Regions from separate parts of the Ornithinibacillus salinisoli genome, predicted to be linked through region 1. Evidence: a T-box and tRNA genes for the amino acid it is inferred to sense, from the RefSeq annotation. Region 1 holds a T-box; the other holds one or more tRNA genes.
The links. A T-box is a leader RNA that pairs with one kind of tRNA and senses whether it is charged. The one in region 1 lies ahead of ACFSTA_RS11405 (valine--tRNA ligase), so its partner is inferred to be a tRNA-Val.

Region 1 (16,032 bases):
ATAAATGGCCAGGCTACCAATGTAATTAACCAAACCAGTTTGATCTTCCACTTAGGTATCATCTTATTAGCTCCATCCCTTTTATACTATTTTCTGATGGTAATAATTCTACAAAATGTGACTTTTTTCTCATTTATTAAAAACTTTCTGATAAATTAACTATACCATATAGAACTAATAAGTTTCAAAATATTTTCTAACCTTTGCTATAAAATGTAATGATCCTGTTATATAATAAATTCCCCCGTTTTGATCTAATATATTTTCCATTAATGCCTCCCAGTTGGGTTCTTTTATAATTTTCGAGGATTCTATTACTTTTTGTAGTTCAAGAATAGATGCTGCTCTTGGATGGTCAAAGGATGTTATTGTAATTGAATCAAAGTAAGGGATACATTGATCGATCATTTGCTCTAGATCCTTATCTTTAAAACCAGCAAATATTAAATGCTTCTTCTTTTTCCGTTCATGATAGGAAACAGTATGTAGAAAAGATTCAATACCTGCAAGATTGTGTGCCCCATCAATAATGATGGTAGGGTCACTATAAATCGTTTCAAATCTACCAGGTACTTTTGTCGTTTTAATTGCTTCGAGTGCATCATTCCAATTAATAACAAATTTTGTAGTTGATAGTAACTTTAATGCCATAATTGCCATAGAAGCATTTTGCACTTGATGCATTCCTTCCATATGAAGAACTACCGATAATTGCTGGTTATTTTCGTCTATCCAAATATAATATTGTGCGTTTTCTTTAATTTCTCTATCTCGATAAAAAAAGTGTTTATTCAATTGGTAAATAGAAGCATTATTGTGTGCTGCTTCATTCTTGATAATGTTGAAGCTTTGATCGCTTACGTTCCCTATAATTACAGGCACATTTTGTTTTATAATTCCTGCTTTATGGTAGGTAATTTGTTCGATAGTATTTCCTAAAAAAGCCGTATGATCTTTAGATACATTTGTTATAATGGACAAGATGGGGGTAAAGCAGTTGGTCGTGTCTTCCCTCCCGCCCATTCCGGCTTCAATTAGTGCAATATCCACTGAATTAGAAAAATACATAAATGCTAATACGGTTAAAATTTCAAATTCAGATGGATGCAAATTTTTATGATCCAATTGCTTAATGGATGGATATAATTGATTAAGTAATGAAATAAATGCTTTCTCGGAGATTACTTGGTCATTATCAATGATATGTCCATTTCGCCCTTCGAGACTTGGAGAGGTAAAAACACCGACACGATATCCACTTGCTATTAAAGCATTCTTTATATACTGAATTGTTGAACCTTTTCCATTCGTACCGGCAATATGGATAGCTTCCATGCCATTCTCAGGATTTCCCTGCATACGTAATAATTGATCCATACGCTCTAAGCCAGGTTTAATTCCGAGTTTATATCTACTTTGAAAAAAAGCTTCTACTTGATTAATATTAGTAAACATAGTCTTACACCAACTTTATAAGAATTAAAAAAATTATAGCATATATAGAAAGGAAATCGGCAACTTGAATAAAACTGGATGGATAATATACAACGGTAACCTACCAAGTAATAAATTTTTAGACTTTGCCCAGATGCTACAAGCAGCTGCAACCCGCAAAAATAGTGATACAGTAATTTATAAAAACAATGAACTTCTAACACTTCTTGGTTCGGACGAGATACATATTTTAACAAAAGATAAAATGAATCTACCAGATTATGTCGTATTTACGGATAAAGATCTTTATTTAGCAAAACAACTAGCGTTATTAGGAATACCCGTTTTCAATCGTGCAAAGGCAATCGAAACTAGTGATGATAAAATTGCTACCTATCAGCAACTTGCTATGCATCGACTACCGATTCCTAAAACCATTATTTCGCCAAAGGTATTCTTCCGAAATCAAAATGAACCTTCTTATCCTGATCTTGATACAATTATAGCGAAATTAGGCTTACCAATGATTGTAAAAGAATCCTTTGGCTCTTTTGGAGAGCAAGTCTATTTAATCCAAAACAAAGAGGAATTACAGGAAAAAGTAACAGAATTACAAGGAAAAGCATTTATGTTTCAAGAATTTATTTCATCTAGTTTTGGTAGAGATTTACGTATCCAAGTAGTAGGAAATCGAGTTGTAGCTGCTATGAAAAGAATTACAACGAATGATTTTAGAGCTAATGTAACAGTCGGAGGTTCAATGGAAGCCTACGATCCTACCGACCTGGAGAAAGAACTTGCTATTCAAGCAACTAAAGTTATTGGAGCTGATTTTGCAGGTGTTGATCTATTGTTTGGACAAAATGATCAACCATTAATTTGTGAAATTAATTCAAATGCTCATATCCGTAATCTCTTGGATTGTACAGGAATTAATGTAGCAGACTTTATCATTGATTATATTCTAGAATCTATTAAGTGAGGATAGTAAAGATGAATTACGATGGATGGTTAATTTATAGTAAACAGGATGCATTGGATAATGAAGCATATATAAAATGGTTCATTCATGAAGCTCTGAACCAAGGCTTAACCTTAGAATTAATATTACGAGAAGAAATAAGTATTGGGATCATCAATGATGAACAACGGTTATTCGTTAATCACACTGATATAGAATTACCTACTTATGCCGTAGTTCGTACAGTAGAACCATTATTGAATTTACAACTAGAAGAGATGGGAGTTCAAGTTTATAATTCAGCAAAAACGGCGGAAATTTGTAACCATAAAGCATTAACCCACCTTGAAGTCAGTAAACTTCGTATTCCAATGGTCGATACATATTTTTTCAACAAAAAGAATTTCACTTCTAAAGCACCATTGCCATTTCCATTTGTTATAAAAGAAGCAACTGGTAGAGGTGGAAACCAAGTATATCTTGTAGAAAATAAAGAACAATGGGTACAGTGTAGATCAAAGCTTGTTTCACATGATGTAATCGTCCAGAGATGCCAAGTTCAATTAGGAAAAGATATACGGGTATTTGTTGTAGGAAAAGAAATTATAGGTGCCGTTCTTCGCGAAAGCAAAACTGACTTTCGAGCAAATTTTAAACTCGGTGGCTCTGCTAAATGGTATGCGCTAAATAAAGAGGAGACCAAGCTGATTAATAAAATTATTCATCACTTTGATTTCGGAATGGTAGGAATTGATTTTCTGATTAATCCAGATGGCAGTTTACTTTTTAATGAAATTGAAGATATAGTAGGTTCTCGGACTTTAAGCGCTGTTAGTAATATAAACATACTTGAACAATATACACGTCATATTAAAAAAGAAATAAGCGGGAAATACCATTAAGGTAATCTCCCGCTCTTTTTATCTTGATTTCAATTCATTTAAGCGTGCTTTCACTTTGCTTTGCTTTTCAAGATAATCTTGTTCTTTACGTTTCTCTTCATCAACAACAGCTTGTGGTGCCTTACTAACAAACCCTTGATTGGCTAACTTTTTCTGAACTCGTTCTACTTCTTTTGTCCATTTGTCAAACTCTTTCTCTAATCGCTCTATTTCTTTATCAAAATCGATCAACCCTTCGAGTGGTAAGAATATCTCAGCACCAGTAATAACGGCAGACATTGCTTTTGCAGGTACATCCACTTTCGTACTGATAGATAACTCATCTGGGTTACAGAAGCGTTCCAAGTATGCACGATTACTCTCAAGTTCAGCTGCTATATCATCATTTTCGGTCTGAATTAACAAGCTTACTTGTTTAGACATAGGTGTGTCTACTTCGGAACGTATATTTCGTACTGATTTGATAATAGACACCAGGCGATCCATTTCAGTAGCAGCTTTCTCATCGTGGAACTCACTTCTAATTTCTGGCCATTTTGCTACTGTAATTGATTCTCCTTGATGTGGCAGCTTCTGCCATATTTCCTCGGTAATAAATGGCATGAATGGGTGTAATAAGCGCATGGTTTGATCAAGCACATAAGCCAATACAGAACGAGTCGTTTTCTTTTGTTCCTCATCCTCACCATATAATGGTAACTTAGCCATTTCAATATACCAATCACATAATTCATCCCAAATAAAATTGTATAAATGACGCCCCGCTTCACCAAATTCATATTTATTTGTGTTTTTCGTAACATGATCAATCGTTTCATTTAATCGTGTTAATATCCACTTATCGGCGAGCGATTTTTCTCCAGTCAGATCAATATCCTCATAGCTGAACCCTTCCATGTTCATCAATGAAAAACGAGAAGCGTTCCAAACTTTATTGGCAAAGTTCCAAGTTGACTCTACTTTTTCCCAATAAAAACGTAAATCTTGACCAGGTGTTGAGCCAGTTAACAAGAAATAACGTAATGAATCGGCACCATATTTGTCTATGACATCCATCGGATCCACACCGTTACCCAGTGATTTACTCATTTTACGACCATCTGAATCACGGATTAAACCATGCATTAATACATCCTTAAAAGGTCTTTTACCAGTAAACTCTTTAGATTGAAAAATCATTCGAGCTACCCAGAAAAAAATGATATCATATCCAGTCACCAACACATCTGTTGGGAAATAACGCTTATAGTCTTCCACTTCTTCATTTGGCCAGCCCATCGTCGAAAATGGCCATAGTGCACTGGAGAACCATGTGTCTAATACATCCTCATCCTGCTCCCAGTTTTCTAGGTCAGCTGGTGCTTCCTTACCAACATAAATTTCTTTTGTTTCCTTGTGATACCACGCTGGGATTCGATGTCCCCACCATAATTGACGAGAAATACACCAATCACGGATATTATCCATCCAGTTCAGATAAGTTCGCTCAAAGCGTGGTGGATAGAAATTGACTTTTTCATCCGTATCTTGCATACCTACTACTTCATCTGCTAGTGGTTGCATTTTTACAAACCATTGTGTCGATAAATATGGTTCTACAACTGCTCCGCTACGTTCGGAATGTCCAACTTGATGTGTATGATCCTCTATATTGAATAATACGCCTTGTTCTTGAAGATCTTTAACAATTTGTTTACGGCATTCAAAACGATCTAGCCCTTCGTATTTACCAGCATTTGCATTCATTGTTCCATCTTCATGCATTACCAATACACGTTGTAAGTTATGACGATTACCAATTTCAAAATCATTCGGATCATGGGCTGGGGTGATTTTAACCGCTCCCGAACCAAACTCCATATCAACATAATCATCCGCAACGATTTCAATTTCCCGTCCTACTATTGGTAATACAACTGTTTTTCCAATTAGATCCTTGTAACGTTCATCATTAGGATGAACTGCAATAGCTGTATCACCTAACATCGTTTCTGGTCTGGTTGTAGCAATCTCAATAGTTTCATCACTATCTTTAATGGGGTATTTCATGTGATAAAACTTACCTTGCACTTCTTCATATAGTACCTCTATATCGGACAAGGCTGTTTTTGTTTTTGGATCCCAGTTGATTATATACTCCCCACGATAAATTAACCCTTTTTCATAAAGTGTAATAAATACTTCTTTTACAGCATCAGACAGCCCCTCATCTAATGTGAAACGTTCACGCGAGTAATCTACGCCAAGCCCTAATTTTTCCCATTGAGCACGAATGAAATCTGCATACTCTTCTTTCCATTCCCAGGATTTTTCCAGAAATTTGTCTCGTCCTAAATCATAACGACTCTTACCTTGTTCCTTCAATTTTGCTTCAACTTTCGCCTGAGTTGCTATTCCAGCATGATCCATTCCAGGTAGCCATAATACATCATACCCTTGCATTCGCTTCATACGAGAAATTGTATCCTGCATTGCCGTATCCCAAGCATGACCTAGATGCAACCTACCAGTTACATTTGGTGGTGGGATTACTATAGAAAACGGCTCCTTATCTGGGTCTCCTGTAGCTTCAAAAAACTTGCCATCTATCCAAAATTTGTATCGATCCTTTTCAACTGCTTGTGGATCGTATTTGGACGGTAACGATGTTTCCTTTTCATTCATAATTTGCCCCTCCTAAAAATATATTAAAAAAACCCTTTTCATCCTAAAAAAGGACGAAAAGGGTATATTTCCGTGGTACCACCTTTGTTTACAGGAAACATGATCCTGTACACTCATTCTTGATAACGGCAAGTAACCGGCCTTCTCCTACTATTATTTCAAAGAAGCAGCATCAAGGGCGACCTTCCAAAACATCATCCTAGGAAACTTTCAGCTCACGGTTTCCCTCTCTAAAGGTGATACATTTTGTACTCTTCCCTCTCACAGCATTTAATTTTGAATATCGGATAATTATTAATATATTGTAGCCAATTTCTTTCATAAAATCAACTATTATATTAAGAATTGCACAAATTCACTATATGCATACATATAGTATTAAAGGAATAAAAAAAGGTGAGTACTTTTTAAGGGGTGATTACATGGCTAGATACTATCGTTATCGTCTTCCACCGTGGTGTAGAAATACCATTATAGTAATTGAAAATTGCACGTTACCGTTATTCATCTTTCAATTAATTCGTACCATTATTCTTCCAACTAGCTTTGATGTATTGTTGTCCATTTTCTTAGCTGGATTATTTATTAGTTTTTACTTAAAATGGATTTAGCTTTCAAATTCATCAAGGTCCAAACTTTCGTACTCTGATTCCACATAATCAGAGAATTGTAATGCAAAGACTAATCTCCTGTTAGCTTGCTGTAAATGTTTTACTTGTTCCATCATGGATACATTCGGATTCTCCTGATAAACTTGGATTAGCTCCATGTATTCTGCAGGGTCCATCAAGTAGATAGCCAATAAAAACAATTCACTTTTCTGTAATTCATTTTCCTTGGTGTACGTAACAAAACTATCGATTAAATTATCTACTGATACATCATAAGGAACAACTTTTGCCTTATAGAACGTTACTAAATCAAAAATCGCATTATCAACGTATGCCTTTTCCCAATTTAAAAAAAGGATTTGATTCGCTTGAATAACATGCTCCGAGCATAGGTCTCCATGACAGAGACTCACACTCCAAGATTCTGTATCGGTCAATTCAACGATTAATTGCTCGAGACGCCAATTCAACTTGAAAAATACTTTTTCTAAGATTTGGTACTGCGTACAAACTAATAACTCAAACGGGGACATATATCTTTTTTGTTCAAACTGTTCGACATAGGATAAATGAGTTGATTGAACTGTTTCCAACTCCTGTTTATATCGATGAAATGAAGATATAATTGATTCTGTAGAAATAGGTTGGACTTTTTTCGTGCTGTGATGTATATGACCTATCGCTTGATATAATTTTTCCGTAACCAAGCTATCATCTACTTCTTCAAACCAGGGTGTTAAATAAAAAAGCTGACCCTCTAATTCATGATAGAAATTACCTTGTCTTGTTAAATAAACAGGTACGATAGACGGTAATTTATTCTCATTTGCTATATGAAGTACTTGTTCCCAAAATGCAACAGTTTCTTGTGTAAGTTGACTCTTTTTTAAAGCATATTGATAATGGTTCATATCGGTAATTTTATATAAACGATTTGTTATGGACTCTATTTCGACAGGGTAAACTCCATATGACTGTAGGACATTTCGAACGGTTTCCACCCTATTATCACCACCAAAATTTAATACCAAATTTAGATACCCCTTGGCTATACTTAGGCAAGGGGTATTACATATTGTTAATCTTGTTTCCTATAGGGGATATACAATAACTGTCCTTCTGCGATACTATCATCTGATAATCGATTTTGTTTTACAATATGCATTGACGTCGTGTCATATCGTTCTGCGATAGTTTCAAGTGTGTCTTTCTCTTGCACGATACAAAGCCTCATCTTAGCATAGCTTTCCTCTTCATTCCGAAACATATCAGATAGATAACGCAAATCAGCTTTTTGTTTTGAACTACTCTCACTACTACTTTCACTGCTCTCTCTTCCAATCTCGTTACTTTCATATAGACTTGGTGACTCATTGTAATCAAGATGTTCTGGAGAGAATTCAGGTGAATCTGCATCATCATCATCAGGTGAGTTATCATCATCATTTTCATTTTGAAAGAATTCAGAGAAAGTTTGCGTCTGCTTATATTTCCAACGACCGATTTCATTTGATTCTTCTTTATCATCTTGCGTGCTAGGTAGATCTTCTTGTTCTAATTCTTCCTTTTGTTTTCTTATTTCAAATTGAAATGTATCCTCTTCGCTCGCCTTTTGTTCTTCTTGGTTGTTAACAGATTCCTTTACAGATCTTTCTACATCCCTGGCTTCTTCTAATTGGTCATTAATACCGTGAATTTCAATAGTAGACATTAATTGTAATTGATGAGGGTCCGGTAATTCATAATCGAAAGAAGTGATCATGACAGATACATCATCTAAGTCTTCTACTCGGTACGATGGTACTGAAATCTCTACTGGAAAACGGTGCATAAATTCTGCACTATCATGCTCCGTATCCACTACTCGTTCCATATAACGCTTGGAATGATAGACATCTGTAAAATGAGCATCCTCGTTTTCTTCAGTAGTATTTTCCGTTTTTAAATAAGACCCTTGCAACTCAACTACACCGCGTATTGATATATACTCATTGAATGGCTGTATAGAAATTTCTGGTTCTAATGATATCCCCATTATTTCTCCAACTTCCTGTCCTCTTTCAAAATAAAGAGACTCGTTCAACTCAAAGCTAAACACGGATTGATCGTTTGACAAGTGGCTTCCTCCCTTCAGCATAAATCCATATACTTATATCTCTTAATTATCTATATGAATGCATGTAAAAGGATATGCTTCACAGGGGGAATTTTACATAGAAAGTGAATATGAGTATAAAATTTGCTTTTTGGGAATAAAAGAATGCTAATTCGTAATTGATGTAAAATGTGCAGTAACTTTAACACGTTTTTTTCTCTTAATCTTATTGAATTGAGAGTGCTACAAAACCGCTCCGTCAGAATACTTCGCTTTCCGTGGGCACGGCCTCAGCCTCCTCAGAAGAAAACCACTTCTTCCGGGGTCTTCGGACACGTACTGTTCCCACAGGACAAGGAAAGCTACGGCAGCATTGCATCGCACGAAGAAAATTGGTTTATATTTTCGAGGAGTCTTCATATTCTGCCTCCGCTAGTGGCGATTTTCTAATTATGGAATGGTGTTAGCCATTGATTTCAACACTTAGTGGGTTCTTCCCATGGTATAGAAAGTTATTTTAGGGAACACATGTTATGAAGGTCTCAATGCACTATTCTAGCGCAAGAAATACACGTAGACTCCTTGAAAAAGAAAACCACTTTTTCTGCGTGCGATGTGTCGCTGACGTAGCGTTCCTTGTCCTGCGGGAGGAAAGGCATCGGTGAGACCCCGCAGAACGGAGTTCGAGGAGGCTCACCAGCCGCCCGCGGAAAGCGAAGTGTATTTCTGGAGCGAGATTTGGTGCAGTATATTTAATCTCAAATTTCACGACTTTTTTCATACTAAGATACTTCGCAGTTTATGTAAATTGTAATAAACGATGCAAATTAAGCCTTAAAAAAGAATCTGAGCTACTCATTAGGGAGTAGCTCAGTAATAATTTCTATTTATTAATTTTTGCAAAAGCCTTTTTAACTGCTTCAATTGTTTTTGTAATGTCTTCATCTGAATGTGCGGTTGATAGAAATAGCCCCTCAAATTGAGAAGGTGGTAAGAAAACTCCCTCTTCAATCATCGCACGGTAATATTGAGCAAAATAATCTAGGTTTGAATTTTGTGCGGTTTCATAGTTTATAACCGGTTCATCTGTGAAGAATACACCAACCATCGACCCTGCCCGATTAATCTGTAGTGGAATACTAAATTCTTCTGCAGCCTGTCTAAAACCTTCCATTAATCTCTCTACTTTTTGATTAATATCATCATAGGAAGATTCCGACAAAGCATTTAAAGTCTCATAACCGGCAGTCATTGCTAAAGGATTGCCAGATAAGGTACCCGCTTGGTAGATAGAACCTACTGGTGCTACCTTTTCCATTATTTCTCGTTTACCACCATATGCACCTACTGGTAAACCACCACCAATTACTTTTCCGAGACAAGTTAAATCTGGTGTTACGCCAAAATGGCCTTGTGCACAGTTATAACCTACTCTAAACCCTGTCATTACCTCATCAAAAATTAGAACCGTGCCATTTTCTTCCGTTAGATTTCGCAATTCTTGTAGGAAGTTACCTTGTGGTGGAACTACTCCCATGTTTCCAGATACAGGTTCTACAATAACCGCGGCTAAATCATCACCAAAATTTTCAAAGGCATAACGAACACTCTCTACGTCATTGTAAGGAACAGTAATCGTATTTCGTGCAATCGATTCTGGTACACCAGGGCTATCAGGAAGACCTAAAGTTGCAACTCCAGAACCTGCCTTGATTAGTAAGGAATCACCGTGTCCATGATAATTACCTTCAAATTTCAATATTTTATCTCTACCGGTATATCCTCGTGCTAGTCGTAATGCACTCATTGTTGCTTCAGTACCTGAGTTAACCATACGAACCATTTCAATCGATGGGACCCGGTCAATTACGAGCTGAGCAAGTTTATTTTCTAAAATAGTCGGTGCACCAAAGCTAGTTCCTTTTGCAGCTGTTTCTTTAAGTTTTTCTACTACGCGTTCATCAGCATGTCCTAAAATTAATGGTCCCCAGCTTAATACGTAATCAATATATTCGTTCCCATCAATATCTACAATTTTAGAACCTTTCCCCTGTTCCATAAATATTGGCGACATACCTACCGACTTAAATGCACGTACAGGTGAATTGACACCACCAGGCATTAAATCGACTGCTTCTTTATACGCATCAACAGAATTTTGAAAGTTTTTCATGTTACCACCTCACATTTATTATTCACTAAGCCATTTTGCAACATCTTTTGCAAAATAAGTAATGATTAAATCTGCTCCAGCTCTTTTCATAGCAGTTAGTTTCTCTAGTACGAGTTCTTTTTCATTAATCCATCCATTTAAGGAAGCTGCTTTTACCATGGAATACTCACCACTTACATTGTAAGCCACTACTGGTAAATTAAAATTATTCTTAACATCTCTCACAATATCCAAATAAGACATAGCAGGCTTTACAATTAAGAAGTCTGCCCCCTCTTGAACATCAGATTCTGCTTCACGTAACGCTTCTACACGATTTGCAGGATCCATTTGGTACGTTTTTCTGTCGCCAAATTGTGGTGTACTATCTGCTGCATCACGGAAGGGTCCATAAAAGGCTGATGCATACTTCACCGCATAAGACATAATTGGAACATGTTGATAACCAGCTCTATCCAAAGCTTGACGGATTACGGCAACAAACCCGTCCATCATATTCGATGGAGCTATAATATCTGCACCAGCTTCGGCTTGTGAGACAGCCGTCTTAGCCAATAGGGTAAGAGATTCATCATTATCAACATCGTGATTATGAATAACACCACAGTGTCCATGGGAAGTATATTCACATAAACATGTATCTGCCACCACAAGCATATCAGGAAATTCTTTTTTCACAAGACGTGTAGCTTGCTGGATCATACCATCTTCGACATATGCACCCGAACCAACCTCATCCTTTTCTGAAGGTACCCCAAAGAAAATCACTGATTTAATTCCTAACTGATGTACTTCTTTCACTTCATCCTTTAGGAGATCCAAGGAAACTTGAAAAACTCCTGGCATAGAAGGTACTTCATTCTTAATATTATTCCCTTCAATGACAAACATAGGATAAATAAAATCCTCTGTTCGCAAATGGTTTTCCCTTACAATAGCACGCATTGCGTCCGAAGATCTTAAACGACGGTGTCGTTTAAAGCTTGGCAATTGTTCCATATTAATTATCCTCTCTTAAATATTTACTCATACATTCAATCATGCCATCTACAGTGAATTCATAAGGGGTAATTGTATGTACAAAACCTAATTCATTGGCTCGTTGTTCCGTAGTTGTGCCGATACAAACACAATTTGTCTTAAGTGTATTCTTATAATTAGAACCACGGTTAGCCATTTCCATATATGCTTCAACTGCAGATGGACTTGTAAATGTAATAAAATCAAACTCATTTTTCTTTAAGGTTTGCTCTAATTGATCTCTTATCTCTACATTACTAGCGGTTTCATAAACTTCTATTGTCTGATAAGGAATATTAAGCTGATTAAACCTACGTAATAAAACATTCCGAGATCGATTACCACGAACTATTAAAATAGGTTCCACATGTTCAACGGTTTGTAGAAACTCGTCAGCCATGTTTTCTGCATTATAGATTGTTGGAATGAACGCAGGTGATAAACCATACTCGTTTAGTGCTTGACCTGTTTTTCTGCCAACTACCGCAATTTTCATTTTTTTTAACGATTCCACCGAAATATTTAATCTATTAAGATGCTTAAAGAAGCATTGAACCCCATTTATACTCGTAAAAAAGATCCATCGGTAGTTAGATAAATTTCTTAATGTATTCTCCGTGTTAACTTCCTTTTTACATGAAATTTTTAATAGAGGTATCTCTACTGGAGTCCCTCCATTTTTTAATATTTTATCAGAGAGGGTTTTGGCTTGTGATCGCTCCCGAGTTACAAGTATTTTCTTTTCATGTAATGGTAGAGACATTAGTTGTTAAGCTCCTCTTTCACTTGGTCAACGATTTCCTTGGCTCCTTGGTTTATCATTTTGTTTGCAGCCGTTTCCCCTACTTTAACAGGGTCTGTGCCCCGAACAACCTCTTTTAGAATTGTTTTTCCATCAGGTGTCCCCACTAAAGCAGTAAGTACAACATCCTCTTGATCTAAATACGCATATCCACCAATAGGAACTTGACATCCACCTTCTAATAAATGTAAAAATGTTCTTTCGGCAGTCACTGTTCGTGTCGTTTGTTCGTGATTTATCTTAGCCAACAAATTCCGGACCTCTTCATCATCTTCACGACATTCTATCGCCAATGCACCTTGACCTACAGCTGGCACACATACTTCTGGCTCTAAATACTCTGTGATAAGCTCTTCACTTAATCCAACTCGTTTAAGACCTGAAACTGCTAAGATGATAGCATCATAATCTTCCTCTTGTAGCTTCCGTATGCGAGTCTCAATATTTCCTCGAATCCATTTAATAGAAATATCCGGTCTTTCAGCAAGGATTTGTGCTCCACGCCTTAGACTACTGGTACCAACTACTGCACCTTCAGGAAGATCTTGAAGCAACACATTACCTTTGGATATAAATGCATCACGATGATCTTCCCGAATAGGAATCGAAGAAATAACTAATCCATCTGGTAAGACTGCTGGCATATCTTTCATACTGTGTACGGCAAGATCGATTTCTTTGTCATACATTGCTTGCTCAATTTCTTTTACAAATAGACCTTTTCCGCCTACCTTTGATAAGGTAACATCAAGTATACGATCACCTTTCGTTACAATTTTCTTTACCTCAAACTCATTTGATATTCCTGCTTGTTTCAATTGATCGATAACCCATTCTGTTTGAGTTAAAGCTAAATTACTTTTCCTAGAACCAACTACTATCTTGCGCATATTTTTTCCTCCTTCGACGTTATCAAAAATGAAAATTAGAGAGCATACTAAATAAAAAAAAGTTAATTAGTAAAATTAAAAATGCTGCAACATTGTATTTTGCAATTGCCTTTCCTGTATAGCCTGTAATTATCCTTAACATCAAATATAAACTGTAAACCACCAGTACTAGTATCGACCCAATTGTTTTTAAATCAAACCAGTAAAATTCTGCTCCCGAAGTATATGCCCAAACAACTCCCATAATAATACCGATTAATAAGACTGGTACGCCAAAGGTTACAGATCGAAACGAATAGGAATCTAGTAACTCCAAATCCCCAAACCTCCACATCCATTTTAACCCTCTCTTCTTTTTCAAAAAAAGATATTGGATAATATACATGATCGAAAATAAAAATGATAAGGTAAAAAATCCATAGGATACGATAGCTAATGTTATATGGGTAATTAATATCTCATTAACGAGTTTAATCCCATTATCCTGCATGCTCTCCTGTGCTCTTGTTAAAATAAAGAGGAGTAGAATAAAAAATCCAAACAAATTCGTAAAGAACACGATAAAATGAACCTTAAACAAACAGTTAATTAGTAGTGAAAATGTAACAAGAATCCACCCATAAAAAAACAAGCTATCCTTCAATGTAGCAATCGGAAAACTTTGTGCCGCAAAAAACTGTATAAATAAAAAAACGGCTTGTAGCGTCCAAACCATACTAAGTAACCAGAAGGCGATTTTATTCACCCTCCGGTTTTGTTGTATAAAATCAATAAAGTATCCCAGTAGACTTAATCCATAAACGAATAGAATAATTTCGTAAAGCCACTTTGCCTCAACCATAAGAAATCCTTTCTTAACGCCCAGCTAATTTTTCAATTAATGGGAAGGATACTTTATGATTCTGTGTTGCCTTCATAATGATGTCATTTTTTTTAGCTTGGTTCGCAATTTCCGTCTTAACTTCTTCCTCAATTCCAAAAATACCAATAAACAATTCAAGCGCATCCTCTGCCCGATCACTTGCAGCTAATTCTTTAGCTTGCGTTATTGGTTCTTTTAACAATTGATTAATTATACTTTTGGTATGCTTGTTAAGCACCTTTTTCTCTCTTTCTGTTAAGTCAGGCATTTTTCGTTCAATACTTTTCATCGTCTCCGATTGAATGGATAATGCCTTCTGCCTTAATGCAGAAATAACTGGTACAACACCTAAAGTTTTTAACCATTCATTAAAAATAACAATTTCTTCTTCAAGCATTAATTCAATTTTTTCAGCAGCTTTTTTTCTCTCTTGTAAATTTTTATCAACGATATGTTGTAAATCATCAATATCATATAAGAAGACATTGTCTAATGTACTTATCGCAGGATCTAAATCTCTAGGAACAGCAATATCTACAAGAAACAGTGCCTTCCCTTTTCGTTCTTTTTGTATCGGTGTTAAAACCTCTTTTGACAACACCACTTGATCAGAACCTGTAGAACTAATTAAGATATCAGCAGTTAATAAAACATCCTGTAATTTATCTAATTGTTCTGCAGTTGCTTCAAATTTAGCAGCTAATTCCTGCGCTTTGGAATAGGTACGATTGATGACTGTAATCTTCGTTGCTCCAGAACCTTGAAGGTTCTTGGCAGCAAGCTCTCCCATTTTTCCAGCCCCTAGAATAACAACGTGTTTTTCAGATAAATTGCCAAAAATCTTCTTTGCTAGCTCGACTGCAGCATAACTTACAGAAACAGCATGTTCACCGATAGCTGTCTCTTTTTGTGTTCGTTTCGCAAATGTAATTGCCTGTTTAAATAGTTCATTAAAGATGGTTCCAGTAGCTTGTATATGTTGAGAGGTCAAAAATGACTGTTTAACTTGACCAAGAATTTGGGTTTCCCCTAGAACCATGGAGTCTAAACCAGTCGACACTCGGAATAAATGCTCCAATGCGCCATCATCTTCAGAAATACGCAGATATGGGGAGAACTCCTCTTTATCCAGGTCAAACCAATCTGCAAGAAATTGCTTAATGTAATAACGCCCAGTATGAAGTTGATCAACTACTGCATATATCTCTGTACGATTACAAGTAGAAACAATAACATTTTCTAAAATACTTTTTTGGTTCTTTAACACAGCCATTGCTTCTGAAAGTGACTGTTCAGAAAATGTAAGCTTCTCTCTAATTTCAACAGGAGCAGTTTTATAATTAAATCCAACTTTTAGAATATGCACTCTATCTCTCCTCCATTAAAACAAGAGGTTCAAAGATGTTATTTTGAACTCACGCTTAAAATTATACTATTATTATTATAGCATAGGTAATTATGCACATTTTATTATTTTGTGAACATAATTTGAAACAATATGTTAGGATATTACGTATATTATGTTTGAACTCGATTGTACTCTATCACAACAACATTCAAGAAGCAAGAATTCAAACCATATTTCATCTTAAGAGAGGTGATCAATTGAAAAAGTCTA
Region 2 (16,032 bases), on a different contig from region 1:
ACCCTCCATTAATTTTTTTAGTGCCTCTTGTATCTTTAACTCTGTGATTGTATCAATATTACTTGTAGCCTCATCCAACACAAGGATAGACGGTTCAGCAATAAATGCACGTGCGATAGTTAGAAGCTGTTTTTGCCCTTGGCTAATGCCACTACCTTCTTGGTCGAGGATTGTGTCATAATTGTCAGGTAGTTGCATGATAAATTCATGAGCATTTGCTTTTTTAGCTGCCTCGATAACCTCTTCATCTGTGGCATCAAGTCGACCATAACGGATATTTTCACGGATCGTATCATGGAAAAGGAAAGAATCCTGTAAGACAAAAGCCATATGGGAACGAAGACTAGAGCGTTTAATTTTTTTCAGTTCTTTTCCATCTAAGGTGATTGTTCCACCATCATAATTGTAAAATCGTGAAATTAAATTAATAATTGTTGTTTTACCTGCTCCAGTATGTCCTACAAAAGCAATCGATTCACCAGGTTTCGCTTCAAAACTAATGTCACGTAAAATGGTTTCATCTTCATAGCCAAACGTTACATGAATAAATTTAAAATGTCCATATGTTTCTGGTAATTCTACAGCTGTCTGCTCATCCGTTTCTTCTTGCTCTTCATCAATGACATGAAATACACGTTCCGCACCGGCAACTGCTGAAAGTAGTATATTAAATTGGTTCGATAACTCATTAAGTGGTCTTGTGAATTGTCGTGCATATTCAGTAAATATTACGATGATTCCAACTGTCACAATACCTGATCCATTAATCGCTAAAATCCCACCAATAAGTGCAATTAATCCAAAGCTTAAGAAGTTAAGCATGTTCATTACTTTTGGAATAAATCCAGCAATCGTCAATGCCCAAAATCCTGAACGATTCAATTTTTTGTTTTTCTCTTCAAACTCAGCAATAACTCGTTCCTCTTGAGAAAATGTTTTTACGACATGTTGACCGGAAACGATTTCTTCTACATAACCATTTAATTCTCCTAAGTCATTTTGTTGTAACTTATATAATGGCCCAGTTCGTCTTGTGATCCAGCGTGTTGCAAAGAACATGACCGGAATAATTGTCATTGTCACAACTGTTAGAATCGGACTTAAATAAATCATCACAGCAATCGTTCCGAGAAGCGTTAAAACACTAGAAAAAATTTGAATAACGGACTGGTTTAACGTGTTATTGATATTATCGATATCATTGGTAATTCTACTCATCAATTCACCATGCTGTCGTTTATCAAAATAAGAGATCGGTAAACGGTGGAATTGATGGAAGAGATCTGAGCGTAAGTCATAAACCGTATTTTGTGCTACTCCTACCATCCAAAAATTTTGCATAAAGATCGAGAGGGAATGGAATAGGTATACAATTATTAAACCTACTACTAGCATTCCTAACCCAGACACTTCTTTTTTAACAATATATTCATCAATTGCCATCCCAACCATGAAGGGGCCAAGAAGACTTAAACCAGAGCTTAACACAACCATCAAAATAACAAGCCATAGTTTAGCTTTTTCCCTTGCTAAGTAGGACCAGATCCGCTTAAGTGTGCCGACTGTATTTTTAGCCCGCTTTTGTTTTATTTCATCGGATATATTTTCAATCGGAATTTTTTTATATTGAAAAGGCTCTTTTAGCTGCTTAATCGACATGAGGATACTCCTTTCCAAATTGTGACTCAACTATTTTACGATAAAGGTCAGACTGTTGAACAAGTTCGTCGTGGGTTCCTACGGCTAAAATTTTTCCGAAATCCATTAGTAGAATTCGATCAGCTCTCATTGCTGTAGAAATTTTTTGCGTAATGATGAGCATCGTATTTACATCATCTTGAATCGCTTCGAGAAGACGTGTCTCGGTTGCTAAATCTAGTGCACTTGTACTATCATCTAGCATCAGGATTTTTGGTTTACGAATCAATGCTCTTGCAATCGATATACGTTGCTTTTGTCCACCAGACAAGTTAACTCCTTTTTGACCTACTTTCGTATGGTATTGATTCGGTAAGTCCATGATCGTTTCATGAATTTGTGCATCTTGTGCTGCTTGTAGAATTTCTTCATGGGTTGCATGATCTTTCCCCCAAGAAATATTATCAATAATCGGTCCACTAAATAAAAGTGGGCTTTGTGGTACATAACCAATACTTCTTCTTAACGTTTCCAATGTATAGGATGTAATTGGTTTATCATCAATGAAAATTTCACCATTTGTTGTGTCATACAAACGTGGAATTAACTGGAATAAGGATGTTTTTCCTGCGCCAGTTGCACCTATAATAGCAAGTTTCTCACCTGCATGGGCAGTGAATGAGATATTATTTAACACAGATTCATCTGTTGTTGGATAAGTGAATGAAACATTACGAAACTCAATTTTCCCATTTGATACGGTATGTGACTGCTGTGCATCATGACTGTCTGCTAAATCTACTTCCTCATTGAGTACTGCACTAAGTCTATCCGAAGATGCTTTCGTACGAGAAAAAGCCATAATGATGAACGAGAACATCGAAATTGCCATGGCCACGCGCATTGCATAGTTCACGATTGCCACAACATCCCCAACTTCTGTTGTACCTGCAATAGATTGGGCATTTCCAAACCAAATAATGGCAATTATGCTGATGTTCATAATGAATAATAAAACAGGCATAGAAGCTTCGATAAAGCGAAATGTCGTCCGAGTATTTGTTTTCAACAACGTATTAGCATTCTTAAAACGGTCTTCCTCATAATTACGACGGAAGAAAGCTTTTATTAAACGCATTCCAGCTAAGTTCTCCTGCATTACCCGGTTTACATTATCGACACTTCGTTGTACACGATCAAACATTTTTGTTGCTTTTTTCAACACCCATAATAAAAAAACAATTAGAAGTGGTACTGTTATTAGGAAAATAACCGCTAATCTTGGGTTTACAACAAACGCCATGATCACGCCACCTAAAACAAGCAACGGCGCTTTTGCCATAATGCGAAGAGCCATAAAGATCGTATTTTGTATTTGTCGTACATCATTTGTAAAACGTGTCATCAAACCAGAGGTTGGATACTTATTTAAATTGGCGAACGAAAACGCCTGCACTTTTCGAAATAATCTTTCCCGCATATCATGTGCGAATCCCCAACTTACATGAGAAGAAAAAAACGAATTTATAATTCCAGATATAAATGCAAATAAGGCAAGACCAATCATAATGCTTCCCCACATTATAATGTTGTTCATATCATTTGCCATAACCCCGTTATCAATCATTTTTCCAAGGAAAAAGGGAAGTAATAGCTCTGCTGCAAGCTCTACAAGCATGAGACTTAAGGCAACAAAAGCAGGTAATTTGTAGTTCTTCAACGATGAAAAGACTGTTTTCACGAATAAACCTCCGTTGTCAAAATTCTTTGTTTAAATGAGATAATTAAAAATAATTTTCACTTTATTATAAGGTAAAAACAAGTTTTTTTCCAAGAATTTATTTCGAGTATAGAAATAAAATTTGTGGGTGATATGGTAAAATGTGTTCATAGAAGGTGATGGGAGAGGGTCTGTTTTTTACTTTTTCATTCACTTTTAGAGAATCTTAAGAAATTCTTCATTTTTATCTTACCTTTATGTTAAGAATTCTTGCTTATACTTATACATGTTAGCAAAATGAAAACGTTGGGATGAGCTATTTGAACGATTTAAACGTGGTGATGAATCACGGCATACAGACGGTTCTGGCCTTGGACTAGCTATTGCTAAGTCAATTATTGACTTACATGGGGGATTTATGGATATCGCTGTCGATGGTGATCTGTTTAAGGTTACGGTACGATTAGAAGAACAAGAGGAAAAAAGCTAGGATCCTTTATTCGAGAGAGAAATAGAATAGGAATACCATGAAGGGATGGCTGCATACGAGTAGCCATCCTTGTGTGATTTCCACCAGTTGTAAAGGTTAAAGGAAATAGGGCAATAACTATTCATTATATATATGGATATTTTCGGAGACTTGATTTTTGTTTTATTTCAATTCCTCTAGATAGCATATAAAATGAAAATAATAAGAAGATAAATGCCAATAATGGAAAATAAAGAATCCATTGATAGTCATAAATGAACGATCTCCATTGCCCAATTAGTCCAGCCCAATCCATACTTCTAGAAATATATACGGGAGGACCACCTAATCGTAGTATGGTTCCACCAAGCAAGATATTAAAGATACCAAGTTGCCCAATAAGCGTTAATACTAGAATGATTTCTTTTACGAACATGACAAGTAATGTACCTTTCAGATGAGGTAAAATGTGTTTCCAAAGAATGCGCAGTTTTCCAGCCCCTAATGCTTTAGTTGCCATAATATATAATTCTTTTTTTATTTCATTTGTTTTGCTAAAAACAGCAGAATACACTCCAGGAAAGCCAACAAGAACCATCAAGCTTGATTGTAGAAAAACCAGTTCTAGAACAGACAATGAAGGATTAATAGTGATACCTATCAGTAAAAAGTAAATGATTAAAAAAGCTGGTATACTGCCTAGTAATCCGAGAGAGGGACTAGTGCCTTTATGCTGGCGATTGGATAATCCAAACCATATGCCAAGTGCTCCACCAATAATTATTCTGAGTAAAGCCACTCCAATTCCCACAAAAACCGTATATTTCGCACCATATAGTAGCAAAGTTAATATATCATAGCCCCATTGGTCGGTCCCAAAAAGATGTTCACGTGATGGAGGAAGTGGGGGAGAAAGAACCCCGAAATCATCCGAACTATTATAGTAATATTCGGTATCCTCAACATAATCTTTCTCATAAGGAGCAAGGAATGGACCAAATAGTGTAATGAATAGAATAAAACTAATAGAAATGACCCCAATCCATAAGCGCCAATTACTCATGAGTAAACACCCTTTCTAAAACCATGATCATGAAGCGAATACACCAATAGATAAGCAAATATAGTAAAACCAATGAAACTAATGTATTTACAGCAAGGTTATATTGGTAAGCTGTGTCACTACCAAATAGGATACGGGTGACACCTCTAATATTGAATAGATATTCCACAATAAATAGATTACTCATCATAATCGAGGTAACTTTATGTAAATCGGCTTTTAAGTATGGAATAACATTTCTAATAACATGGTGGATATAAATATATCGTTTCTTAAGTCCTTTTGCTTTTGCTGTTAAAATGTACTCCTCTGACAGTACGTCATATGTTCTTTCAGATAACGTTCGGATCAAGTAGATTGCTGGTACAAGGGTCATCGTAATCAATGGTAATAAAAAAGCTTTACTTTCCGTGGAAAGTGAAGCAACACTGATCAGAGTGAATCCAATTGCTTGATTGATAGATACTACACTAAGTTGCAAAATTAATACAAGGATAAAATCAGGTATCGTACCTAGGAAACCGATTATATCCTTTATCCAATCTTTTTTTGATTTACTGAGCCAAGTAGAAAAAACAATACCAATAGATACTGTCAACATGCCTGCAATTAATAGATATTGGAATGAAGTTAAAAAGTAATCTGGTAGATCTTTAAGTATGTTATAAGAACGACCTTTTCCCTCTTCGTAAATGAACGATTCTCCATGAAACAATCCAACCACATAATTTTTTGCAAATTCTATCATAGATTGGGTATTGATTGTCAGTTCACCATCAGTAACTTGAAGTGAAATCGGTAAAGCGGCTAATAAAAAAATACCTACAAAGAGGCAAACGAGAGAAAAAGTAATTCGCATAATTTTTCATCCTTAACATTCGACATTTCGAATAAATACTATCATTTACTGAAAATTAGTTCAAGATGAAATATACTAAATAAAATGTATAAAATTTTATTTTTTTCGATAAGAATTCGAGTGATAGTTAAATTATAATGGGATGTTTCGAATTAAGTAATTAGTGTAAAATAGCATAATAAGTGATCTTAAGTGGAAAATACTTGTGGATCAAAAAATAGTGAAAAAGTAAAGGAGATACAATGACAAACGAAACGAATGAAACAGGTTGGAACTTAGTCAATAGTTATGCTCACTTACCGGAAACATTTTTTGCTAATCAAAAACCAACACCTGTACAATCACCAAAGCTGTGTGTTTTCAATAAATCTTTGGCAACCTCTTTAGGGTTGAACTTACAAAATCTTCAAAACCATGATGGTGTAGCAATGTTTGCAGGTAACCTCATACCAGAAGGTGCTGAACCTCTTGCTCAAGCTTATGCGGGACACCAATTCGGGCATTTTACAATGCTAGGGGATGGCAGGGCTGTATTGATTGGTGAACAAATTACTCCCTCTGGTGAACGATTTGATATTCAACTTAAAGGGGCAGGCAGAACGCCATATTCCCGCGGAGGGGATGGAAGAGCAACGCTTGGTCCCATGCTACGGGAATACATTATTAGTGAAGCAATGCATGCACTTGGGATTCCTACAACTCGTAGTTTAGCAGTAGTGACAACTGGGGAGCCTGTGCTACGTGAAACGGAACTACCTGGTGCTATTCTAACTCGGGTTGCTGCCAGTCATCTTCGAGTTGGGACATTTGAATATGTTGCCAACTGGGGTACAGAGGAAGAACTTCAAACGCTAGCTGATTATACGATAAACCGCCATTTCTCTGATTTGGAAGCGGAAGAAAACAAGTATTTATCGCTACTTCATGAAGTCATTAAGCGTCAGGCTGAACTGTTAACGAAATGGCAGCTTGTAGGTTTTATTCATGGAGTGATGAACACCGACAATATGACGATTAGTGGAGAGACGATTGATTATGGGCCATGCGCATTTATGGATGAATATGATCCCGAAACGGTATTCAGTTCAATCGATAGGGGAGGACGGTATGCTTATGGTAATCAGCCAGGTATTGGGCAATGGAATCTCGCCCGTTTTGCAGAAACCTTATTGCCGCTCTTACATGATGATCAGGAGCAGGCGATAAAAATGGCACAAGATGCACTTTCAAAGTACGCTGAGGTTTATCATCGTAATTGGATCACAGGAATGAGAGCAAAACTAGGGATCTTTAACAAAGAGGAACAAGATGAAACCCTTATCGCAGACCTGTTAGGATTGATGAAGAAATATCGTTCAGACTATACAAATACCTTCCGCTCGATAACATTAGATAGGCTGGAAGGCGATGACTTATTTGGTACGGATGAATTTAAACAATGGCATATGAAATGGCAAGAAAGGTTAGACAGGCAGGAAGAAATGAAAACTTCCTCAGAGCAATTAATGCGTAAGAGCAACCCTGCAGTAATCCCACGTAATCATCGAGTTGAAGAAGCGCTTGAAGCCGCTGTAGAACAAGAGGATTACTCTGTCATGGAACGGCTTCTTGATGTACTTTCAAAGCCATACGCATATTCTTCAGAGCAGGAGGAGTATTGTGAGTTACCTGATCCATCTAACGTTCCTTACCAAACTTACTGTGGTACTTGATTTTCGACCTTATTTGGTTAAAAAGTTTTCCGTATAATATGGTTGTGATTCTTCGTTGAATGCAACACCAACAGCGAGTGATCGAAAATCAGAATGTAATATATTTTCTCGATGGCCAAGAGAATTCATTAGACCTTCATGGGCAAAAATACTGCTTGATTGACCTGCTGCAAGATTCTCACCAGCCATTTGGAAGGCAATTTCATCTTCTGTCATTCGGTCAAAAGGTGATTGTCCTTCCAAATTTGTATGGCTAAAATAGTTATTATCTGCCATGTCACTACTGTGGTCGCGAGCAGTTTTTCTAACAGATTCATCCCAAGTTAATATGGGTAGGCCATGGTTTACTCGTGCTGCATTAGTTAGATCGAATAATTGGTATTCGAAGCCTTCTTTTAATTCCTCACTTGGTTCGCCAAAAAATGCTTCCTTTTGCTGTTCGAGTTCTTCACTTATAATTTGAATGGCTGTAACCTTATTGTTTTCATGTTTATCATAAAATATCGTTACATAATTTTGATCGATCAGGAATGTATGATATTTTCCATTATCTTGAATCTGGTAGTTGATGAATCCCTTGCGGATGCTGTTAAGTGGTTCATCAAACGTAGCCAGGACAGAATCCCTTGAACTTTCAAACGTGATTTCATGTGTAGAAGTTAGTAGGTCTTGATTGGTGTATAACCCTACCACTCTATTTTGATCATCATAAGCAGCCATGAAAAAGTTTTGGTAGTTTTCGTGGTAGGTAACCCAATCGACCCCATATTCATTTAAAGAAGTCCGCTGCGGTTCACCTACTTGTTGTTCCACTTTGGATCGTTCATCGCCCAGTTCCACATTATGAATGGAAAAGGATTGTTCAGTTGGCGTGTTTAATTTTGGCTTCTCGGCTACAGGCTGATTTTGTTGGGCGTTATCCTGTTGAGTTTCATCTAGTTTACCTAGTAATTGTTGAAGCTTTTGATTTATTGCCTCTACTGTATCCATTACGATTGGATTTTCTTTTATCGCAATTACATCGGAGTGAATTTCTTCATAAACACCCGTAAATCCAGATCGTTCGAATGCTCCTCCATAAAAATGCCAAAGTGCTCCTACAATGAGTATTAAAAAAATTATATTTCGTAACTTCGGCATGTTTTCACTCCTGACTTATCTTACCTATTAATATTCGATAATTGTAGCAAGTTTCATAGTGTTGAACAAATAAACAATAGAAAGTTCTGTACTATCATTAATTGACACAAGTTTCTAACCGTAATCATAATTATGGGTATGAGTGTACAGATTTTCAAGAAAAGGAGTTGTTTCTTTGTATCCATATTATTTTTATCGCGTTAACGGGTGGGAACAGGTTTTAAGTTTATTACGCCAAAGCTTATATGCTGAGGAAATGGTATGTGCGATGAGTTCGGAACTTTTTCATATTCCAGAAACGCAAGATCTAGAAGGGAATAGAGAAATGCACGACCATCTTGTTCCAGCCTCATATCACCGTGTGACAGCTGTCGGTTCTTCACAGAGACTTGTAAATGGTGAGCAACGATCTTCTATTGTAGAAACACTGGTAGCATGTATAAATAATGCTGAAAATCAAGATACAGAAGTTCGTGCTGGATTAAATACAATGGAGGAAAACGCAAGTTCTGAATATAAACCATTTATTAACATGATTATCCAATGGCAAGGGCAAGCCGAAGCATATTTATCTCAAGCAAAAGAATCCATACAAACCATGGGAGTTTCATTGAATGGCAATGAACAGCAGAATGGTGAATACAATTATTAATGAAGAGTTTTAGGTTAACTAATTATAGTTTAACATTAAAGGGTGGAGATTCTGCCTTTTTTTGTGGAATTGTGGAGCGGAGAGAGGTGAAATTTCAGTTGTGAACGAATATATTTGAGTTTATGAACGGATCTGCAGTATGCTACTCTCTTTTTTCTTATTGACAGGAATTACTAGTTTACATATAATGAAGTCAGCAATTTCATATCATGATTCCGTAGCTCAGCTGGGAGAGCGCCACCTTGACAGGGTGGAGGTCGTTGGTTCGAGCCCAATCGGAATCATCCAATGAAAGAAGCCTCAATCCTTTATTTAAAAGGGATTGGGGCTATTTTGTTTCTTTTAATAAAACTAATCTAATGATAGAAGCTTGTTGTTCACATTTTGTAACCCATTAGTATGTCAAAGTGCTTATTATAGAAATTTTTATATCAAGATTCGTACTTATTAAATACGAATATCAATGATGGAAAATGAAGTATGTAAATAGATATTGAGACAAGATGTACTTAAAGGTTACAGGAATTAAAAAAGAGAAATGGTATTACAGGTGGTCTATTCGAAATTTAAAACCCAATTTACAGTATTTATAACGTAGTGGTTAGTGCTATTATTATATATCATTTTTTTCTTACCGGACCCTAAAGGATATTATAGTTAACATTAGAAGGTTTTTATTTGGTTAAATTAGAATAAATGCATACGAAAGGGCAAGATGAAATTTAGTATGCAATGGTTTATGCTTTTCAATAATCCTTCCAATTACTAATAGTTTGAGAAATTAATTGTTTAATGTCTTTCACACGATTTGCTCCAATATAGCTATTATTAAGTAAGTCACACAAAGAAACTAGATCAACTAACTTGGAAATTCTTTTCCATTCTTGTTGCAATATTACTCCGCCCGATTGTAAACCTTCAATAAAAGCATGCTCAAACACATCGATATGAGGGAAATTCTCATAGCGTAACATATTGCCAATATCTACATGTACCGGACCGGCAAATGCAAATTCCCAGTCAATAATGCCGGTTACTTTGCATTGCTCTTTATTTTCAGAAATCAAAATATTTAACCCATTGTAGTCACTATGTACAAGAGCAGGAGATTCATCGATATTGTATAAATAGTGATTGTTCTTAAGTGCGAATTCCCATAATTCACTCGTTAACTCTTTTCCAAGCCAGTGACTAGTGTGTCCATCAAATAAAAATCCCTCCATGAACGAAAGAAAAGAATTCGGAGTTATTTTTAATGGATCATTAACTTCTAAATCTTCATTGAAAAAGCCTGATTCTTTGAACGTATTCTTTCTTATTTCTGAAAGCCATGAACCGACTGAAAATGCTGATTGTTTTATTGCATTAATATCATTACTGTACATGATCTTTTTAAGCTGAATACCTTCTCTCCATTCCATAATTGAAAAGGATTGATTACCTTGAATCTCACTATAATAGATTTCAGGTACAGGCAAATGTTTATGTAATTTTCTGTGCAAACTGTTTTCCAGCTTACAATTTTTCTCGTTACTGATCCTTAAAACCAAGGGGTTTTCTAAGGATTCGATTTGCAATTTATAATTTGAATTGACTAACCCACCCCCTAATAATTCAGCAGATTCTAGCTTTTTATTAGACATAAAAGATTGCAGTAACTCCTCAATCTCTTTCTTACTCAATGTATAAAGAGGCTTTGTTCTTTCCCAATTCTCTTTCATTATTTTCCTCCATTTCTATTCATAGTTTTTATAGCTTTGAGATTTTCCCCTTAGATGTTGTTCTGTATTGGTTGAAGCTGTAACATGAATTTAAACAAATTTATGGCTTGACTTACTAGTAAGTATGTTAACTCAAAGGGCAAAATCCCTTATTAAAGATCAAGTACTCTATATAAATCTTAATACTTCTAGATTAAATTGAACAGAAAAAAATTAGTTTGTTTCATACTCCACAATTCATCCTCTCCGAATCTCTAGTACATTATTATCACTTCTTAATGTGTTTCTTATGTTGTGCTAATGCTACATTTATAATTTACGCAAAAATGTAAAAATACAAAAAATAAAAGGTTTTTATAATAAAATATAGAATAATAGATATAGCTAAGGAACAAAATTAATGAAGTTTGAAAGATCAAGGATGCTTGCTTAATTAATTTCAATCCAAGCATTCTTGATCTATCAATTTAGAACTTTTCAATACAAATATCTACCCTTCACAAAAGAGGTGAGCATCATAAAAAAGCTAATAATTATTATACGTCTTACTGCTAATTGGAGAAATAATAACAAGAGAATTTGAGAATAGGTCAATTAATCTATTATTTACATTACCATTAAATCGGACAAAATTAATTTGGAGTAAGTATTTTAGTGCGCTTACTATTTCAATTTTCACGTTTATCTTCATAATAGCTGTAGGATTGCTTATCGGAAAATTGTTCGGGGCAGAAGGAACCTTTGCTTATCCAGTTCTGATTGAGAAAGATGGACATTTCTATTATATGTCCACTGTGCACTATTTACTTTTTGTCATTGCATTATATATGTTTTATAGTTTAGTATTCAAACATTTACTCGGTGCATTGTTAGCAATAGTTGCTACCCTTATAGGTGGATATCAATTGGGAAATTTGACTAATTGGATACCATTTTCTTGGATTAATCCGTTTCAATACACTATCCCCAAAGAAGCAATCCTATATCAAAATAACCAACTGTTCTATCAAGGTATTCCAGTTACTTTATTAGTGACATTGTTATTAATCGTTGTTTCTATACTTAGGATAAAGCGGAATTACAATTAGTGGGGATAGGTACTTCCCTACTGATTATTAGTTGCATCGAATAACATTGTTAAAATTTACAGAGAGTTCAATAACTATTAACTTGCTCTAGAGAATTTTAGGGTGGAGGTCGTTGGTTCGAGTCCAATCGGAATCATCCAAAGTAAAATCCTCAATCCAGTTATAAAACGAATTGAGGATTTATTTATCTTGTAATAGGCTAATGTCCACTTGTTGTTACCCAGTGTTAAAAGATTGTTTCTTCAAATTTATCCAAAATACACTCTACTTTTTACTAAATCCTGAATTTCATTGTTTGCTGCACTTCTCGTATATAACCATATTTCACCTAGGTTGGATGTAGGTTGTCGGTCAACCTGCAAGGGTGTGACAAACCAACCATATGCTGGTGCACTTGCATTTGTGGAGATTGCTCGCTCATTTGTGACGACAAAACCAGTTGAATCTCGCACTTGATAAAGAACAACACCCTCGAAGGCACGTCCCCATCCTGCCAAACGAAGCCCACCCCATACAACAGTTCCTGGTAGTGGAGAAGCTATAGCAATATTTTGCGAGCTTGGTAGTGGTATGATTAAGGAAAAGTTTGGCCATATCGTGTCGGGAGCAAATCCCAGCCTCCTCCAGTTAGCACTTAATATTGCATGCAATGAAACCCCAAAACGGCTGGCTACTTCGTTTAGTGTATCTTCTGGCTCTACATTGTAAATAAATGCAGGTACCTGTAATCGTTGCCCTGCAATAATAAGGTTAAAATTCCCTAACTGATTAATACCAGCAACCAAGTCTGTATGAGCAGAAAAGCGCTGTGCAATAGTATATAATGTATCACCTGGTGCCACTACATAAAATGTACTCGTAATTGAAGTTGTGTTTGTAGGAACAACTAATATCTGTCCAGGGGAAAGCAGATTAGGATCGGTAACAGGGGGCTTCAAGTAATTGCTGTGAATAATAGCCTGAATGTCACTTGAAAACATGGAAGCAATAGAATGCAAGTTATCCCCTGGTTGAACCGTATAAATAACGTGAGAATCGGTCGAAATACTCAACAATATCCTCTCCAAAAATGAATTTTAATTTTATAATATGCAACTAATGGGTAAATGTACTTTCTGATAAGATAATATTGTAACAAGACTATGAGATAAAAAAATATATACGTGTGCGGAAAGGTTTTCCGGTGCGTGACAGGAATTATTAATATTTATCGGGTCTTTGGAATATTAAGTGGGATTGCTATTTAATAGTTTAGTAGCAGTTGGGCTATAAATCGGATTATTTGGTGGATAATTAAATCAAACAATAGTACGAACTAGGATGTCTACTAATACAAGTGATACGATAGACAATTAATAAAATTCTTGCGTAACTAAGTTGGTTGTTATGAAAAATAAGAAAGTTAATATAAATAATATTAATTTTTTTGATAATCCTAAAATAGATGCTACTTCTTGCACACATTTAAATTGCAATATATTAGTATATTAAGGGTTAACCTTTAATTAAGTATAAAAAATTGAGAGGTGAATATATGAAAATCGTATTTAAAAGCTTCGCTATCTTTTTTAGTATTATGTTATCCGTAGGAACAATTAATACAGTCAACGCAGAGAGTCGAACAATAACAGAACTAAAAACAAATTTATTCCAGAATGAAAAATTCTTGAATCTAAAGCTTATATCTCAAAATGGAACAAATGAGTTTATTTTAGAACAAACCATTAATTATGACGGCAATGAACCTTTAATACTAAAAAATTCAGAATTTAATAACATAACAATGTTTAACCAAGCCGGAAAAGCCGTTATCGCTAAAAAGTTCGATTACGATAAAATAAGAATAGATAAAAAAGGTGGAATGAAGAAACAAGTAGTGAAGTTTAAGATTCCAGATGGAACTTACAAAGTGAAATTAAGTGAAAACCATGATATAAAAATGAAAGGAAACATATTTAATTCAAGAGGGAATCAGTTATTATTTTTAGATATAGAAAATGGAGAAGGTAAGATTGTTAGAAATTCTAATGAAGAATTTTTTAAAAATATACACCAAACATTAAAACAAGCAGGTATAAATGATCTTCAGGAATACAATTTATACTATATGGATGATCTAAATAGAATTGACAAATTTGCAGAGATTCCGGTAAGTTACTGGAAAAAAATAAATTCTTCTATAAAAGAAGGAGATATTATTTCCATCTTCCTTTTTAAACAAAATGAAGGTATCGTTTTACATTTTGACGGAGATAAAATAAAATCTAAACATAAATTTGTAAACAAAGATAATAAATGGTTTTTGAATAGTACAATTGATTCTCGTGGTTAAACATGACGATAGCCCATACTATTTTTAAATGGTATGGGCTATCGGTTAATCTTTTTGTTATTCTGTTAAATGATTCAAATCCTCAATGGATTCTGGACGTCTTTTGTGAAAAATCTTTTTAGTCAGATGTATAATCCTCATTTATGGAATACGATAATACGTCTGCTTCTTTGTCCCAATCAACCTTAACTTCAACCATTTTACCTTCAGCGTTATTGATTACAAAGCTAGGGTTACCATGTTCACCTGCATTTTTTACTTGTTCTTCAAATTTTTCTTTCACATTTTCTCCAAATAAATCATTTAATAATTCGATTGCTTGTTCACGTTTTAAGTTCCTCATCTTATCACTTATCTCCATCATTTAATCTTCTGGCTTCTTCTGGACTAGACATCTTCGTTGACCCTTTATAACGAAGGCCCACATCACGGTCTGATTCTACTCGACCACTTTCTCGTAACTTTTTTTCTTGACGATCTTTTCCCATCTATTCAGCACCTCCTATTGTTAACATGAGTTTTTTACAAAGATTTATTCATACGTAACGATTCTACAAAAAACAACTGAATAAAAAAGTTTTCGTATTCTTGAGTAATCAAACAAAAATAACATGTGGAGACTACAATTTATGCAATACTTCAGCAGCAAATGCACTATTCAACGCTAGTCAATCAAGCTGAAAAATAAGAAACAAAGGCTGTGGAAATTTTAGAAGAAATGGTAGCTCTACTACATAGTTAATACATAGAGATTGGTTTTCAAGCTCTTTTTTCTTGTATAATGTTTCATTGATTAGAAGAGGCTTAATAATAAGGATAATCATATATGGGGGGACGTTAAATGTGGTATGCAATCATGTGGGGAACTATCGCGGCGTCGGCAACATTACTAGGTGCATTACTTGTTTTGAAATTCGCTATACCAAAACGAGTCATAGCCTTCATTATGGCTCTTGGTACAGGTGCATTAATTGGGGCAACAACATATGAATTGTTGGAGGATGCGGTGAAATTTAGTGGATTTCGAGAAATTGCCATTGGATTCCTAGGTGGAGCTTTAATTTTCACTATTTTGGATATCGTTGTTACTCGTACTGGTGGGCATAAACGAAAAAGATCGGAGCGTGGTAACGACAATTCATCCAATAAAGAAGATAAATCAGGTTCTGGATTAGGTATTTTTATTGGCACAGTAATGGATACATTACCGGAATCAGCAATGATTGGAATGAGTTTATTTAGTGGCGGGAGCGTAAGTTTGGCTTTAGTAATATCAATTTTTATTAGTAATTTGCCAGAAGGAATATCAAGTACGGTAGGATTACAAAAGAGTGGATATTCCAAGAAAAAGATAATTTTCCTATGGGCTTTAGTTGTCTTCTTCTCTGCATTGAGTTCCTGGGGAGGAGCGTTACTTGAATCAGCATCTGATAGCATCAAAGCGATTATGAGTGCATTTGCCGGTGGTGCAATAATAGCAATGGTCGCCTCCACCATGATGCCAGAGGCTTATAAAGAAGGTGGGCCGACTGTCGGATTTATCACCGCAATTGGTTTATTTATATCTTTGTTTTTGCATCATTTGTAATGATGTGGATGAGCCGGTAACTTTAACCTGAATATAACGAGCAAGTAAAC

Region 2: it has a tRNA-Val gene. The T-box ahead of ACFSTA_RS11405 (valine--tRNA ligase) is inferred to sense a tRNA for this amino acid. The anticodon was not compared.

Annotation. Positions count from the first base shown of each region.
Region 1 covers NZ_JBHUMI010000016.1:155,765-171,796, reverse strand. The annotation lists gene ACFSTA_RS11425 (sensor domain-containing diguanylate cyclase) at 1-62, opposite strand, end outside; gene ACFSTA_RS11420 (bifunctional folylpolyglutamate synthase/dihydrofolate synthase) at 175-1,455, opposite strand; gene ACFSTA_RS11415 (ATP-grasp domain-containing protein) at 1,520-2,416, shown strand; gene ACFSTA_RS11410 (ATP-grasp domain-containing protein) at 2,428-3,297, shown strand; gene ACFSTA_RS11405 (valine--tRNA ligase) at 3,316-5,961, opposite strand; T-box leader at 6,008-6,235, opposite strand; gene ACFSTA_RS11400 (hypothetical protein) at 6,384-6,572, shown strand; gene ACFSTA_RS11395 (phosphotransferase) at 6,569-7,603, opposite strand; gene spoVID (stage VI sporulation protein D) at 7,651-8,688, opposite strand; gene hemL (glutamate-1-semialdehyde 2,1-aminomutase) at 9,551-10,840, opposite strand; gene hemB (porphobilinogen synthase) at 10,859-11,839, opposite strand; gene ACFSTA_RS11375 (uroporphyrinogen-III synthase) at 11,841-12,623, opposite strand; gene hemC (hydroxymethylbilane synthase) at 12,623-13,552, opposite strand; gene ccsA (cytochrome c biogenesis protein CcsA) at 13,575-14,393, opposite strand; gene hemA (glutamyl-tRNA reductase) at 14,407-15,780, opposite strand; gene ACFSTA_RS11355 (LiaI-LiaF-like domain-containing protein) at 16,020-16,032, shown strand, end outside.
Region 2 covers NZ_JBHUMI010000020.1:31,960-47,991, forward strand. The annotation lists gene ACFSTA_RS16945 (ABC transporter ATP-binding protein) at 1-1,659, opposite strand, end outside; gene ACFSTA_RS16950 (ABC transporter ATP-binding protein) at 1,649-3,379, opposite strand; partial or broken gene ACFSTA_RS16955 (ATP-binding protein) at 3,669-3,848, shown strand; gene ACFSTA_RS16960 (ABC transporter permease) at 3,973-4,890, opposite strand; gene ACFSTA_RS16965 (ABC transporter permease subunit) at 4,883-5,749, opposite strand; gene ACFSTA_RS16970 (protein adenylyltransferase SelO) at 5,992-7,461, shown strand; gene ACFSTA_RS16975 (CAP domain-containing protein) at 7,471-8,601, opposite strand; gene ACFSTA_RS16980 (hypothetical protein) at 8,777-9,253, shown strand; tRNA gene ACFSTA_RS16985 (tRNA-Val) at 9,465-9,537, shown strand; gene ACFSTA_RS16990 (phosphotransferase family protein) at 10,000-10,974, opposite strand; gene ACFSTA_RS16995 (ABC transporter permease) at 11,529-12,062, shown strand; gene ACFSTA_RS17000 (LysM peptidoglycan-binding domain-containing protein) at 12,311-13,114, opposite strand; gene ACFSTA_RS17005 (hypothetical protein) at 13,597-14,394, shown strand; gene ACFSTA_RS17010 (hypothetical protein) at 14,513-14,737, opposite strand; gene ACFSTA_RS17015 (YpzI family protein) at 14,742-14,882, opposite strand; gene ACFSTA_RS17020 (ZIP family metal transporter) at 15,236-15,982, shown strand.